2 regions of the Leptolyngbya sp. 7M genome follow, and region 2 is predicted to be linked to the other one. Evidence: riboswitches for the same ligand, from Rfam matches in the RefSeq annotation. Region 2 holds a riboswitch; the other holds the start of a gene.
What was found. A riboswitch is a leader RNA that binds a small molecule or an ion and turns the genes downstream of it on or off. The one in region 2 is predicted to bind cobalamin.
Positions count from the first base shown of each region.

Region 1 (7,864 bases), 1.7 Mb from region 2:
GTCGTCGAAAAAACAACTCGTTTAGCAAGGCCATGTGATTCAGAGAGGGTGTGCCAATTGCCGCGTTCCAGCCGTGCGATCCCGTGGCCGAGTGAAGATATCCATACGGAGCCGTCTCCGACGTTTGCATCGGCTATCGCGAAAACGGTGTCGCCTGGCAGCCCGCGTTTTCGGTCATAGGTTTGCCACCGGCCTTTTTCCAGAGCTAGAAGTCCATTCCCATCAGTCCCGACCCAAAGGATCTTCTCATCATTGAACCCACGTGAGACGGCAATGCTTCGAATGCCTTTCTCGAGCTGTTCCGGGCCAACCGCTTTTTCGATCGTATCGCCGCTGATCGAAACAAGTCCTCCGTCCGTGCCCGCTAGGATTCTCGGCGTCCCGTCATATTCTGATGCATCGAACAGAGCAAATACTGTGTTATGCGGCATTCCGTTCGATGTATCAAAAACCTTGGTCTCGCCATTCTTGATCCGTACAAGCCCGCCATACGTTCCCGCCCAAACCGTCTCTCCGTTCTGGTCATTCGTTCTGATCATTGAACGGATGCGGCTGCGACCGGTCTCACTGCCAAGTTCGATACGCGTCCATTTAACGCCATCGAATCGGAACAAACCGTCGCGGGTCCCGGCCCAGATACTTCCATCGGAAGTTTCCAGGAGAACGCGTCCAAAATTGCCTGTCAACCCGTTTTCAGGGCCGAAGCTTGTCCAAACGCCGTTGCTAAGACGATGCACGCCGTTGCCGTCGGTCGCGAACCAAGTGCTTTCGTCCGAACTGTGAAGGATATCGTAGATGTAGTTCGAGATGTTGCGATCGGGCATATTTACCACGATCCAATGGTGGCCGTTGAAATATGCCGCACCATCCTGAGTTCCGACCCATGTTCTTCCGACGGCGTCGCGATCTATGGTCATTACTGAATTAGATGGGAGCCCGCTCTCATCGGTAAAGATCTTAAAAGCCGGCGACGCGATATCGAGGATATCGTTAGCCGCGATCTGTCCGCAAAACATTGCGAGCGACAGGGCGGTGATGCGAAGCGTTTTCACAATCTCAAAGGATGTCATAGAATGGGCCGGAGGTTTTGAGTTAAGAGATTATCTTAGAGCCCGGAATTTGTGTCAATGGGTTTACCGATAACACATCGGCCCAATACAACAAGGTCGCTGCTATGTCATCAGAATATCGGATCGAAAGATGGACGGAGGTTGCTGCCCCTAATGCCGCGATGCTTCGCCTCCGAATGATAATGGAAGGTTATTCCGTATTTCAATGGGCAGACCATCCCGGTACCTTTTACGGACCTCACAAACACGAAACATTCCAGTCGCATTGGGTTATCTCCGGACGCCTTGAGCTTACGGTTGCGGGAAGCGGAACATTTGAGTTAGGGCCGGGTGACAGAGATTTTATGCCGCCTGATACGTATCACAGGCGTTGGGTGTTCGCAATCAGGTTACTTTATTGATCAACTCGTCAAGGTTGATGTCCAGAACCGAAACGCTCAGATCTGGCATCAATCTGACTGTTATCCTGGTGAACCCGTGTTTGTAGCAGTCCCCGATGCGGCAACCGAGGATGAAGGAGTGATTTTATCAGTTGGACTAGACAGCCAAACTCAGAACTCGTTCCTGTTAATCTTGAATGCTCACTCTTGGGATGAAATGGCGCGGGTCCAGTTGCCTTATCACCTGCCGTTCGATTTTCACGGTCAGTATTTTGATCCGATTGCGTCGTCTTGGTCCTACCTGCATCGATAGGCTTGACGAGTCGATTAAGCGCTGATTCCCAATTCCTGTTCTACCCGCAGTAGATTTTGAATCCGAGCTTCTGTAGACGGATGGGTAGCAAATAGGTTGGCCAAAAACTGACCGGAAAACGGATTGATGATCAACAGCGGTTCAAAAGCTGGATTTGCCTGCATCGGCATTTGACGAGCACCCGCTTCTAGCCGCTGTAAGGCTCTGGCTAAAGCGCGGGGATTTCCAGTCAAACGGGCTGCTCCCGCATCGGCCTCAAACTCCCGCGTCCGTGAAATCGCCATTTGAATTACGGAAGCCGCCAACGGAGCCAGGATGATCGCAAACAACATGCCAAACGGATTGCCGCCCTCCCGATTTCGTCCTCCGCCAAACATCATGCCGAACTGCATCACCTGGGCCAGATAGGAAATCGCTCCAGCCACGGTCGCAGCTACGGCCTGGGTTAGGGTATCGCGATTTTTGATGTGGCTCAGTTCATGGGCAATCACGGCTTCGAGTTCATCGGCTGGCAGTAGGTTGACAATGCCCTGCGTCACGGCCACGGCAGCATTTTGCGGATTGCGTCCGGTAGCGAAGGCGTTGGCTCCCATGGATGGCACCACATATAGACGCGGCATCGGTAGACCAGCCCGTTGGGATAGGCGCTCCACCATTGCATACAGTTCGGGCGCTTGTGCCTGACTCAGTGGCTGAGCACGATAGGCCGCCAAAGCAATTTTGTCTGAAGAGTACCAGGAGACGAAATTGGTCACTGCTGCGATGATCAACCCAATCAGCGCACCGCTGGATCCCCCGATCCAGTAGCCCAGTGCAATCAGCAGCCCACTCAGTAACCCTAATAGCGCAACGGTTTTAGCTTGATTCATATACCGATAACCCCAGTGAATACCGTATTAAACTATCCAGATGCGGCAAATTGATAGTTATCTGAATTGTATCGGCTATGGCCTGAATACAACAGTGAAACGCACGATCCTGGTAGTACGGATTTGCTTACCTGCTGTGGCTGAATTGGTCTTTTTCTGGGCTTGATCTTTTTCTGGGCTTGATCTTGTTCTGGGCTTGGTCTAGTTGCTAACAGCTTCAATGTACTGACTGTCCATCAGAAACGCGCCTTTGGCAAACCGCACGCCCCAAAACCCACCCGGACGCCGATCTAGCACCACTCCCTCTTCGCCCAATTGAATCACGTTGGGTGGACGCAGCATCGGCATCGGTTCAGCCGTTTTGACATAGGCAGGCAGCGCAATCACTCGCACCCGATCGCCCACATTAAATTCTTTAGCATCAGTCATAGTGAAAGGTTTGAGTTTTGAGTTAGGTCAATGAGGAGGTCAGTGAACCAAACTGGTTAGCACCTACATTCAGATCCTACAACGCTTACAAAAATGCTCACAAATGTCTCGGTGGCAGACAGAGCGAAGTACGCCACATGCCAACTCAAAACTCAAAACTTTTCTTACGGTTTCTTACGGTACTTGCCAGATGCGTTGATGATATTGCTCTGGCTCAGCGTAGGGGTCGCTGGCTGGATGGTCATGACTGTGCGCGTGGTCATGACTGTGGGCATGGTGATCACCATGAGAAGGGCCGTGGCTGTGGGAGTGCGGGCTATCGGAGTGGTCGTGGTGATGCGCATGGTCGTGCGCGTGGTCATGATGGTGATGGCCACCCTGACCAACGGCAGCTAGACGGAACTTGCACATTTCGCAGTTCATCTGCACCTGCCCAAGCTGGGTTTCGATTTCGCGTTCCCGCAATACCTGAAATAGCTGGGGATGCAGCCCCATTTCCGGTAGGTAAACCATTGAGATGTCTGGGTATAACTCCTGCTGCTCTGCTGTAATCATGAAGATTTTCTTGACGAGCGCTCCTGTAAACAGGAAGTAGGGCAGGACAATAATTCGCTTTGGTTCGTATAGCCGAGCGCGACGGAAACCTTCCTCCAATCGGGGGTGGGTAATCCCTATAAAACAGGTTTCCACAGTGTGGTAGCCGCTGCCTTCCCAGAGCATACGCGCCATTTTGAACACATCGCCATTGGCATCCGGATCGCTGGAACCACGCCCCACAAACAGCAGCACCGTATCTTGCCGGCCGATGCCTCTAGGGTTCCACTCTGGGCGGTCTAATTCCTCCAGCCGCGTGCGCCACAGGTCTAATAAGGCAGGAGTGATGCCAAAGTGGCGACCATAGTGAAATTTCACTTGTGGATGGCGCAGGCGGGCGCGATCTAGTTCGTTCGTAACATCAAACTTGTTATGGCGAGCCGCGAACAGCAGAATTGGCAGTGCCGATAAATCGGTGTAGCCCAGCTCAACGCATTGGTCAACTCCCTGCTGAATCGTGGGTTCGGTTAGCTCCAAGAAGCAGGGAATTACCGGACGGGACGAATCGAGCGCTTGATAGGCGGTGGCAAAATCGAGCAGACCTTGACGTCCTTCTAGATCCCGACTCCCGTGCCCAATCAACAGGACAGGACGCTGGAGCGGCAGTGGTGGCAGGATCACCGATTGACTCGATGCTGGCATGAACGGCAAGGTGTCAGCTGGGGAGACCTGAATCAAATGATTACTATTGGTAAAAGTCATGGAGAGAGCGGACTCCTTCCCTGTGCGACGCAGGAAATAGAGTGAAAAAGCAGCAAGACGGTGTTCTGGCTTAAAAAAGTTTTGAGTTTTAAGTTTTGAATGACTAAACTTAGAACTTAAAACTTAGAACCTAAAACTTTTCTCACAGTTGCGGCACAGCGTTGGCATTACACCAAACTTTCCCGCTCAAGCTACTGTTCACGTTTGCTCCGCTATCTTATCTCATCGCCTGTAGCTAAACATACCTGGGGAGGGGATACTTACCAGCGGATATTGGTTTTGGAGCGGCTCGACGGTGGTAAGGTTGGCCGAACGGACGGCTGAGGAAAAGCTTGAAACTGAGGCGGAGTGGACGGAGCACCATCCGAAAGGATGCGAGCAATCACCGGTGATGGCAATTCAGCCTGGTCTGCCTTCGCCTACGCAAACTATGGGCTGTTACTCGCTACCCAAGGGGATACGCAAACCGCCTATCGCTTTGGCCAGTTAGCGATTCAGTTGTTGGAGCAACTCGATGCCACAACCCTGAAGCCGAAAACCTTTACGATTGTCTATGGGATGATCACGCACTGGCAGCAACTCCTATCCGGTTCGCTTGGGCCGCTTTTGGAGGCGTATCACAATGGTCTGGCAGTGGGGGATATTGAGTATGCCGCCTATTGCATTCTGCACCACAACGAGTATGCCTACTTTTGCGGGCAAGAACTGAATCAGCTCGCAGGACAATTCGCGACCTACAGTGCGGCATTGACTCAAATCAAGCAAATTAACACACTGACCTATCACGAAATTTATCGACAGGCTGTATTAAACTTGCTGGAATCGCCAGAGAATCCGGCTCATTTGGTCGGAGAGGCGTATGATGAAACATCCTCGTTGCTGTTGCATCAACAGGCGGATGATCGGTACGCGATCTATCAGGTTTATTTCAATAAACTGATTATCAGCTACTTGTTTGGGGAAATTCAGCAGGCCGTTCACTATGCAACAATAGCCGAGCAATATATTGACGGTGTGACGGGCTTGTATTTCATTCCGGCATTTTATTTCTACGATTCACTGGCTAGATTGGCGAGTTATCCTGATGCAACCGCACTGGAGCAGTCCGCAATTTTAGAAAAAGTGCAGAGTAACCAGGCAAAGATGCAGCAATGGGCAAACGCCGCACCGATGAATTTTCTGCACAAAGTCCATCTGATTGCCGCAGAACAATATCGCGTTTTGGGACAACCAACGCTGGCAATAGAGCATTATGATCAGGCGATTGCGGGTGCAGCCACTCATGCCTATTACCAGGAAGAAGCGCTAGCCAATGAACTTGCGGGCAAATTCTACCTGGAATGGGGCAAAGCCAAGATCGCTCAGGTCTATTTGACCGATGCTTACTACGCCTATGTTCGCTGGGGCGCCAAGACAAAAGTAGTCCGACTGGAGCAAGACTATCCCACCCTGCTGATCACGGCACCGCAGCCTGAACGAATGCCGCTTAGACGAGTTACCCTCAGCTCTACCGGCTCTAGTTCTGCCTACAACAGCCTGGGTGGTTCTAAAGCATTAGATTGGACTACCGTGATTAAGGCATCTCAAGCCCTTTCCAGCGAAATTCAACTCGATCAACTGTTATCTAAGTTGATGGGGGTGGTGATTGAAAATGCTGGAGCACAGAAGAGCGTGCTGATGTTGCGCCAAGACGAGCAGTGGGTGGTTGCCGCTCAGTCGGGGGATCAGGTTGCACCAACGTTACGATCGGCTATGGCAGTGGAATCCAGTCAAGTGGTGCCAGAATCGATGCTGAATTATGTGGCTCGCACCGCCGAAACGCTGATTATCGATGATGTTCGCATCGAAGCCCCTTTCTCCGCCGATCCCTATGTCCTGGCCCACCAACCCAAGAGCGCTTTGTGTACACCGATTCATAACCAGGGCCGGTTGATTGGCATTCTGTATCTGGAAAATAATTTGACTCCGGGAGCCTTTACGAGCGATCAGGTAGAGGTACTGCAACTGCTGATGGCACAGGCCGCGATCTCGTTGCAAAACGCTTTACTCTACAACACACTGGAACAGAAAGTTGAACAGCGGACCCAGGAGTTACACAACAAGAACCAACATCTGACGGAAACATTGGAGAAATTGCAATCGACCCAAATTCAGTTAATTCAAGCTGAAAAAATGTCATCGCTGGGCAAGATGGTGGCGGGTATTGCGCATGAAATTAATAACCCCGTCAACTTTATTTACGGCAATGTTAACCATGCTGAGACCTATTTTCAGGACCTATTCGAGCTGATTGCCCTCTACCAAACTCACTATCCCCAGCCAGTAGCTGCGATTCAAGCCAAACTTGAAACCACGGGGTTGAGCTTCTTACAGGAGGATACCCAGAAGTTAATCCACTCAATGAAGGTAGGGTCTGATCGGATTCGAAAGATTGTCCTCTCCTTACGAAACTTCTCGCGCTTGGATGAAGCCGAGATGAAACCTGTGAATATCCATGAGGGAATTGAAAGCACGCTGCTGATTTTGCAGCATCACTTGAAAGCCAAAGTTGATCGCCCAGAGATTGTTCTTGTTAAAGAATATGGAGACTTGCCCGAAGTTACCTGCTATGCGAGTCAGCTCAATCAAGTGTTCATGAATATTCTCAGCAATGCAATCGATGCTGTGGAGAACTCTCCAACGCCAACAATTCGGGTTCAGACCAAGCTTGTGAATGGTATGCACGGCAAGGAAGTCATGGTTTGCATTGCGGATAACGGCACGGGAATGTCAAAAGAGGTGCAACAACGGTTGTATGATCCCTTTTTCACCACAAAGCCGGTAGGTAAAGGAACTGGGCTGGGAATGTCGATCTGCTATGCAATCGTGGAACAGCACAACGGACGCATCGAGGTTAATTCTGAACTTGGCAAAGGAACGGAGTTCGTAATTGTAATTCCATTGACCACGATACCTGCTTCGTCGCAGGACAGCCCGGCGTTGCAGCTATCTTCTTGACTTTCTCAGATGCATTCTCATCTAGATATTAACCATTGTTATCTAAAATGGCGCATGCCTTGACAATCTGTATATTACTTCAACAGAATGATGATATGCAGTTTGGTGCCATGCAGCAGAGCGGATAGCAGAGAGAAAATAGCAGAGAGAAAAAATAGTAGAAAGAAAAGATGACCACTTCACTACCTGACCGATTAGACCGGATCGAGCGAATCTTGGAACAACTGGTTGAACGAACTAACGACAATACGCAGCAGCTTGGCATCACAATGCAGGCGGTCGATCGAATGGCAAATGTGCAGATGCAGGTTCTGGAAGCATTTGCTCAAATGCAAGCCACCATTGCCGAAATACAATCTGAAGTTAGAGGCTTGCAAAGCGAAAATCGCCGCATCTTGGAACGTTTAGAAAATTAAGGACAATAGATACCCCTCCGCTAGGGGAATGAGCGAAATTGCTTTAAAACTGCCGCCGCGAGAAGATAAACGTCGCAATAGCTAGCAACAGTGC
Region 1 is NZ_CP070897.1:3,095,963-3,103,826, reverse strand. It holds gene JVX88_RS15310 (sensor histidine kinase) at 1-1,070, opposite strand, end outside; gene JVX88_RS15305 (cupin domain-containing protein) at 1,175-1,471, shown strand; gene JVX88_RS15300 (carotenoid oxygenase family protein) at 1,401-1,763, shown strand; gene JVX88_RS15295 (M48 family metalloprotease) at 1,778-2,632, opposite strand; gene sipA (regulatory protein SipA) at 2,834-3,061, opposite strand; gene JVX88_RS15285 (sirohydrochlorin chelatase) at 3,236-4,357, opposite strand; cobalamin riboswitch at 4,394-4,586, opposite strand; gene JVX88_RS15280 (ATP-binding protein) at 4,730-7,354, shown strand; gene JVX88_RS15275 (hypothetical protein) at 7,525-7,770, shown strand; gene JVX88_RS15270 (hypothetical protein) at 7,814-7,864, opposite strand, start outside.
Region 1: linked by a shared signal. The riboswitch ahead of JVX88_RS15285 (sirohydrochlorin chelatase) and the one ahead of JVX88_RS24850 (hypothetical protein) in region 2 are both predicted to bind cobalamin.

Region 2 (7,864 bases):
TAGGTGGTGTTTTTCTGAAGGTAAGCTTCGACTGAATTGAGCGTCACGCTGGTTTCCTTCACCTGCCCGGAGAGTCTTGTATTGACATGCTCGATTCGTTCTTTGAGACCATTGGTGAGCAATTCCATCCGATCACTGGCATGATCGAATTGCAATTGCAGTTTGCGGATCTCTTCTCTCAACTCAACATCACGAGTTTCCAGCCGAGACAAAACGGCTTGTAACTTAGAAAAAGTAGTGAGGATCGTCAGCACGCCAGTGGATAGAGCGACGCCAACTGAAACCAGCTCAATCATGGGATATATTTCTCTCCTGTGGCGATCACGGTACAGGCAACAAAGCTAGGTTGCATGTTGTTGTGGGGGTTACCAGAGCCAGCGTTGCCGGTGGTGGTTGCAGTTCGGTGCTGCGATCCGGGTCCAACCGTTAAATTGGCCGTTTCATAATCGTTCCTTTAGATCGGCGACCTTTTGAGCCGCACGAGCCTTGAAGGCCGCCAACGCCGCCGCGTCGTCGCCGCGTTTTGCCTGATAGACCTTTGCGGGATCTTCTAGCGAAGCGGCCAGCGATTCAGCTTCAGCAACGATTTCCGGCGTGATTATTTCTGCCGTCGCTAGCTGATCGATCGCCGCAATCGTCGCGTTTCCGAACGCGGTGATTCCGGCAAGCTTTTTTGCAATTCTACGCGACGGCGAAGCTGTAAACCTTTCGCAGATCGTTCGGATTCGAACACATCTATCCGGACGATGTGACGAATGCGAATTATATTTTGGCATCGATGTGGAAGAAACACAGGATAAGAAGATCGTTCACGTCGTCGGCGAACAATCCGCTTCAACCGTCTATTTTTCAGACGGCCGGAATGCCATTTACACCGGCGACGCTTCGAAGATCCTGAACCTTGAGGTTCATTTTCTTTTGAACACCTATCGACAAATGCAGCAAGCCGCAACGTCACAGATCATCACTCCAGACGCGAACGGCCAAAGCCCTTTGATGTAATAATGAGCCGCAAAAACTCTACATTTCAACGGCACGTCCGCACCCTAACGCTCAACGCGATTTCGCCGGATAAGTTACAACACTTACTAAACTTACCGGGAAAGGTGAAATATTCAATCGTAGGCTGCCTGCTGGCTTACTTTGTCTTATTCGTTGTAATTGCCACGACCATGACTGTCTTCGCCGCCATTATCGCCAGATACTAAATTCAGATGAATGCAATCGATCAATTTGTATTTGATGTCCTAATTCTTGTCTTCGCCGCGTTCCTTCTTGCCGCTCTTGTCATTCTTATCGCCGACATCGAAGATCCGCCAAAACGATCATGAGGCCAAATAAGAGGCCACAAACACCACTCCACAACCCTTATTATCTATTTTTACCCTTTATTTTATTGGTGCCGACTAGAAGATTCGAACTTCTGACCCCACGCGTGTGAAGCGTGTGCTCTACCGCTGAGCTAAGTCGGCTCTGATGCTAAATTGATGGTGATTCGGCATTTGCAGGCCCCGAATCATTGGCCTTTATCGAACCCAAGGTTGAATCCGTGTAGAAATAGCGGTTCCCGGTTGCCGATACACCTGTCGGCACCTGAGGCTCGGCGGTTACGGAATAGAATGCCGGCCGGGCATCGGTCGGTTCCTCGACACTCATCGTGAAAATGTAGCCATTTACAACGGGCCTGTCACCGGCAAACTGTTCATCCAGCCCAGAGACCGTTACAAGCTGCTGAAATGTTGCGAATCGGCCTTTATTTCTGGAAGCGTATTGGGCCTGGAAAGTCCGGATGCGGTCAAGCGTCTGAGCGGCAGAGGCTTCGTTGCCGGCTTTGATCATCGCACCCCAAGCGATCGCACCTACGCCAATAAGAATGCCGATGATCGCGATGACGATCATCAATTCGATTAGGTTAAAGCCCTTTTGTCGGCGAAACTTCTTTGTATCAACTAACATAAGATAAAGACATACCTCCGCAATGTTGACACGTCGGCAGGTTGTTGTAGTTTCAAAAGTTTATTCGGTTTACGGGCGAATATCAAACAAATCCTGCACCGAAACCAGGAAAATGCGAACATGGTCGGATATCCCCGACAAAGTTTTGACTATTCGGAGCATCCATTTTCCTGTAAACTGATGAATTGGGTGAAATTACCCAAGCCTGAATGATGCGAGATTGGATAACCACCGAAAGTTCTGTCGCTGAAGCGGCGCCCACATACCCGATTGACCTCGCCCAGAAGATCTCGGAACTTCAGAACACGATCGAATCTGTAATCCGCGGAAAGACCGAAACTGATCTGTAGCTGACTAATTTCCTCGATTGGCGTCACCTGCAAAAAAAAGTCAAGAAAATCTGGCTGTTCATAGATCAGATTGCGGTAATGGGCACGAGAGCGGGCTGCCAGTTCCTCCATGATTTCGCGCCAAGGTTGGATATCATCAAAGCCACTGCGCAGCAGGCTAGCTTGAATCACAGCGGTAGTGACGGTTTCCAGATTGTAGAGCGCCAGCTCTGGCAGGTTGTATTTAGATGCCAGCACTTCGCCCTGTTCGGTAATTTTGATGCGGCCATCGATGCTGCGTCCGGGTTGAGCCAAGATTGCATCGTAGGCAGGACCGCCGCCGCGTCCCACCGAACCGCCGCGTCCGTGGAAGATGCGCAGCGCAATGCCAAAGCGATCGGCCACGCCTTGCAGCGCCTGTTGAGCTTTGTGAATCTCCCAGTTACTGCTGAGAAAACCTGAGTCCTTATTGCTATCGGAATAGCCCAGCATGACCTCTTGTAGGGAGACGGTACTCCGAGTCGAGTCAGCACCATAAGCGGTAGTTTCAGAGTCGGCCTGCCCACCGGAGAAACCACCCGCCAGCAGCGCCCGATAGAAAGGCAATTCAAACAGTTCTTGCATCACCGCTGGTGCCCGCTGCAGATCCTCGACGGTCTCAAACAGGGGGACAACCTGAAGTGTGCCTGAACCCGTGGCTGGATCATACAAACCCGCTTCTTTAGCCAGCAACAACACCTCGAGCAAATCGCTGGCATGGTGGCTCATGCTGATAATGTAGGTCTGGCAGATCTCGGCACCAAATTCCTGCTGCAGGGTTCGCACCATCCGAAAAGTCTGAATCGTTTCACAGGTTTTTTCCGAGAAGGGCAGCTCAAACGGAATCAGCGGACGGCGAGTTTGCAGTTCGGTCGCTAGCCAACGGCATTTTTGCTCCTCCGGCAGTTCATCATAGGGCTTAGGTAGAATTTGCAGATAATCAATGATTTCAGCCAGTGTGTCCGAATGGCGAGAGCTTTCCTGGCGAATATCCAGATGGGCTAGATTAAATCCGTAGATCTCCACCTGGCAGATCAGTGTTTCCAGTTCTCGGCTCTGTAGGCCAGTTTCCTTCAGGTTGCGCTGAATCAGCTTCAGTTCGTCCAAAAACTCCTTGCCGGACCGATAGACCAGAGCGGGATTAATTTCTGGCACTTCAAACTGGGGATAGTCGCCGTTATAGAGCTGGAGGCTGCGATCTCGCGTATTTTCTAACCGTCTCTGAATGTAAGCCAGCTTCAGGCGGTAGGGTTCTTGGCGATAGCGGATCGCCAACTGCTCGTAGATATCGGGCATCTGCACCTGGTCTTGCTCCAACGATTCCAGCAGATCGGGCAGCACATCACTCCAGTGCAGAGACATGCTCAACAAGTTGATCAGGTTGTGCACCGAGTTAATATACTTGCCCAAAACCAAATTGCGCTGGTAACAGGCGGTTTTCCAAGTGACTTCTGGCGTTACCGAGGGGTTACCATCGCGGTCGGCACCAACCCAAGAGCCGAACTTGCAGAAATTGTGCTGCGGCGGACGCAGACCTGGGAAGGTCGTGTGGAGCGAACGACAAAACCGCTGATAGAGCTGGGGGATGGCGTCAAATAAGACCTCATGGAAATAGTGCAGCGCGTAGTCTACCTCGTCCAAAACCGTGGGCTTAAACTGGTGCAGCTCATCGGTCCGCCACCATAGTCGAATCTCGTCCATCAGCTGGTCGCGCAAATCTTCGGTTTCCCACGAGGATGAAAGTCCTAGCGCTCGCAGACTTTCTTCAGCGGCATCCAGTTGACGCAAGATTTTAGCGACTCGGCGCTGTTTATCGCGAATTGTGTGACTCCACCAGAAGCCTTTACGAGAGTCATGATGATCGGTGGGCTGATCGGAGTACAGGTGATGATGACGATGCAAACCAATCCACCAGATTGGTCCCTTTTGCAAGGATAGGGTGCCACAGAAAACAAGAATGTACTCTAACCATTTCGGAACTTTGAAGCTACGGTGAGCCACGAGGCGATGCCATCCGAGAGTAACGCCTAGTGCTCCTGTGATCCAATAGAGTAACAATGCCACAGCCACTCCTGTCCAGCTAAAAAATTGAGGAAAGAATGCCAGCAATGACGTTAAATGAAGTACAGTGTGAACGATAATATTACTCCAATTATATTTTGGTTTTGCGGGAACTGCAGCAGTCATGGTTTAACCTCAATTCATACGACGTTTGTAACAAACCGCAACCCCGATCGACGAAGCCAATCACTTGAGTTGAAAGCGGTATAGGAATGTTCTCTAACTTCCTTCACTGCACCCTGCATTACCATCTGATCACTTTTGATCAAATTCATCCACTGAAACTAAGCGACTTGCCGCTGGGGAACTAGCACTACAACAGACCATTCAACCATCGACTCAGCCGGGCTAACGCTCAGTTGGTTCTTACGCTATTCGCCTCGGAGGCATTAAACCAGGTTGAAACTCTGGCCAGCGACGCAACACTTGTTCGCAGCAGTCTACAGGAGAAATCTTCAGATTTTGCAGCAGACTGCAATCTACTTCATCATTGCCATTGACCAGAGCCACAATTGCTCGCATGGGATCATAGGTTTCGATTGTCTCCAGCAGAGCATCAACCACGTCTTCCTCCAGATCCAGTCTGCGTAAGTAGTTTGCAGCTCGGCACCGAGGAATAAAAGCCGGTCTAAACGCTACCAGATCAAGGCTCCAGTCAATAGCTGGATGAAGAGCGTCTATGATCTCACAGACCACCATACCCCGTCCAGCATTCAAGTATTCATTCCAAGCTATGTATCCAATGATTAAAATATTTTGTCGAATAAACGAACCTTGCCAGTGACTGACATACCCAGGCCAGACACCATTGCTGTATTGCATGCTTGCTCTCCCATGCCAGATTTTCTGCGTTCACTCTATCTCTAAAGAACGAGAATTCCTGTTTCTCGTATCGTTCTTTGCACATAACATACGTCGCACGTCGCACGTTCTTTCGCGAGTTTCTCCGTACGCTCAAGCCCTAATTCTAGTCACGTGTCCAGCAGATGCCTCAATTTCTATACCATGCTCTAATTACAATTCTATGCTGCTTATCAACAGAGACTGGAAGCTGATGCAGATCTAAATCAGAGCGTTTACAACTAATTAATTCTAGGAGAGCCAAGTTCACCATCATCCGTACCTCGCAGATGAAAAACAACAGGAAACGAACCACTTGACGTATTGAATCAATGCATTAGATCAATACACCGAAGTGCGTTGGCGCTATTGGCGAGCATCCTGACTTACGATTTCAAATCGAGAATAGATTTTGGATCGCGCTGATGCAGCTAATCAAAAATCATCCATCTCGCATCGCTTACAGTTGCGGGACAGTGTCGGATTTGCACCGAGCTTTCCCCCTTACGTCTGATGGCTGCTCCCCACCAGAACCAATAGGCTATTTGCAGATTAACACACCCAATGCTTAACAGCCCACTATCTTAGATTAATGAGACTGAATGGCATATCAGCCAGCTTTGGGAACTAACTTTGAAACCAAGCTGCCAGCGCTAGGGCTAACCCATCAGCCGCATCATCGGGACGGGGAATTTTTATCAAGATTCAACTCTCGGGCTACGGCTTGCTGCACCTCCTGCTTGCCAGCATTGCCATACCCGGTCAGGGCCTGTTTCACCTATTCACAGGCGCTTTTGCAGCTAATCGTCCCAACGGCGACATCCTCACCCTGACTCACGATCTGACTAGCGATACTGTGTTTCTCCGACGCACCAACTTGGGCCCGGTTACGCTGAAGGTTGATACCGTCGAACGGTTTGAAATTAACGGTGTTGAAGGCAATGATACCCTCACGGTGGGTAGTTTAATCGGCTCTGGGGTTTCTTCGATTCGCTTCTCTGGTGGATCTGGCAACGACTTCCTGGATGCGCGGGATAACGGTAGGGCCACGATGAATATCTTTGGTGATTTTGGCAACGATAATCTACTAGCAGGCAATCAGAGCGATACGATGGAGGGCGGCGCAGGCAGCGACAATCTGTTCGGCAACAATGGCAATGACGTTTTGCTAGGTGTGAATTCGGGCGACTTTGTCAATCCGGGGCGTGGTGAGATCGATACTCTGATCGGTGGTGCAGCAAGAGATCGATTCGTCTTAGGCGATCGGGCTGGTGGTCGGGCGCGAGTTTTTTATGACGATGGCAATAATGACTTTGACGGCGGCAACGACATCAGGACAGGCATGGATGGCGTCAGCGATTTCGCCCACATTGTAGATTTCGTTTCCGGTCTGGATATAATTCAACTGGTTGGAGCACCAAATGAGTATGTAATTCGGGATCTTGATCCTCGCGGTCCACTCAGTCGAGGTACAGTTGCTCAAGATGTGGGAATTTTCAGGCCGCGTCCGAATCTGTTTGCACCCGATGAGCTGATTGCGATTGTGCAGGATGTTGGCAGTGGTACGCTCAATCTCAATAATAGAAACCAGTTCGTCTTTGTTTAGATGCATTATAAAAATGTAATCTGAACGTCTCCTAAACAACTTTAGTTTGTGTCTCCTTGATGTCCTCTGATCTTGCCAGAATTTATCTGCGGGATCAGAGTTTTCTTTTTGAGATTGGAACGTACCCAAGAGTGGTATATCTTTCTACTTTAAAGTATATTTGTAATTTTCTAACTTTCGCTTACTGGCAACTTCAACTTTAAATCCTAGATTAGATTCATGGTTGAACAAAAGCTTGATTCGAAGTAAAGACAAAAGATTCATTCAATTGACTATTTTCGAATAAGAATAAAGTAATTTTTCAATCAAACGCAAACAAAATCACTGATTTATTTTAAAAAGGACGAACGAACGATGGCTCTCATTAATGGATCGGACTTAAACGACAATATTACTGGTGATCGTTCAGGAGTTGCTGAAAGAGATATCATCAACGGGTTGACAGGCGATGATACCTTAAGTGGTTTAGGTGGGAACGATTCCCTCAACGGGGGTGACGGGATTGATATCTTAATCGGCGGCGAGGGTGATGACTTTTTGGCTGGTAATCGCGGAGACGACCGCATGTTTGCTGGCGATGGCAACGACCGCATGTTCTGGATCGATGGTGATGGCAGTGATGTGATGCTCGGTGGCGCAGGAAGTGATACGGTCGAGTTCGTAGGCTCTGCTAAAGCAGGTGACACCTTAACCCTAGAGCAAGGTGCTGGAAATGACAGTGTACGCCTCAGCCGCACCAATCTGGTTCCGATCACACTGAACATTTTTGAGGTCGAAACCATTAATATTGCTGGTGTCGAAGGCAGAGACACTCTGTTTATTGGCAGACTTGGCGAAACCTCACTGTCTAAAATCAACTTCTCTGGCGGAGCAGGCGATGACTTACTGAGTGTTAGCAATAACCCTATGCCTCAGATAGATGCTAGAGGTGATTCAGGCAACGACAACCTGTTTGGTGGCAACCAGAACGACATCCTGAACGGGGGGTCAGGCAATGATGCTTTGTTTGGCGGCGGTGGCAATGACAGTAGTG
Region 2 is NZ_CP070897.1:4,810,804-4,818,667, forward strand. It holds gene JVX88_RS24815 (hypothetical protein) at 1-296, opposite strand, end outside; gene JVX88_RS24820 (hypothetical protein) at 441-776, opposite strand; gene JVX88_RS24825 (hypothetical protein) at 781-1,002, shown strand; gene JVX88_RS24830 (hypothetical protein) at 1,005-1,208, shown strand; tRNA gene JVX88_RS24835 (tRNA-Val) at 1,398-1,472, opposite strand; gene JVX88_RS24840 (prepilin-type N-terminal cleavage/methylation domain-containing protein) at 1,480-1,956, opposite strand; gene JVX88_RS24845 (phosphoenolpyruvate carboxylase) at 2,106-4,388, opposite strand; gene JVX88_RS24850 (hypothetical protein) at 4,752-5,207, opposite strand; cobalamin riboswitch at 5,579-5,778, opposite strand; gene JVX88_RS43285 (hypothetical protein) at 5,950-6,831, shown strand; gene JVX88_RS24865 (calcium-binding protein) at 7,186-7,864, shown strand, end outside; gene JVX88_RS24870 (S-layer homology domain-containing protein) at 7,819-7,864, opposite strand, start outside.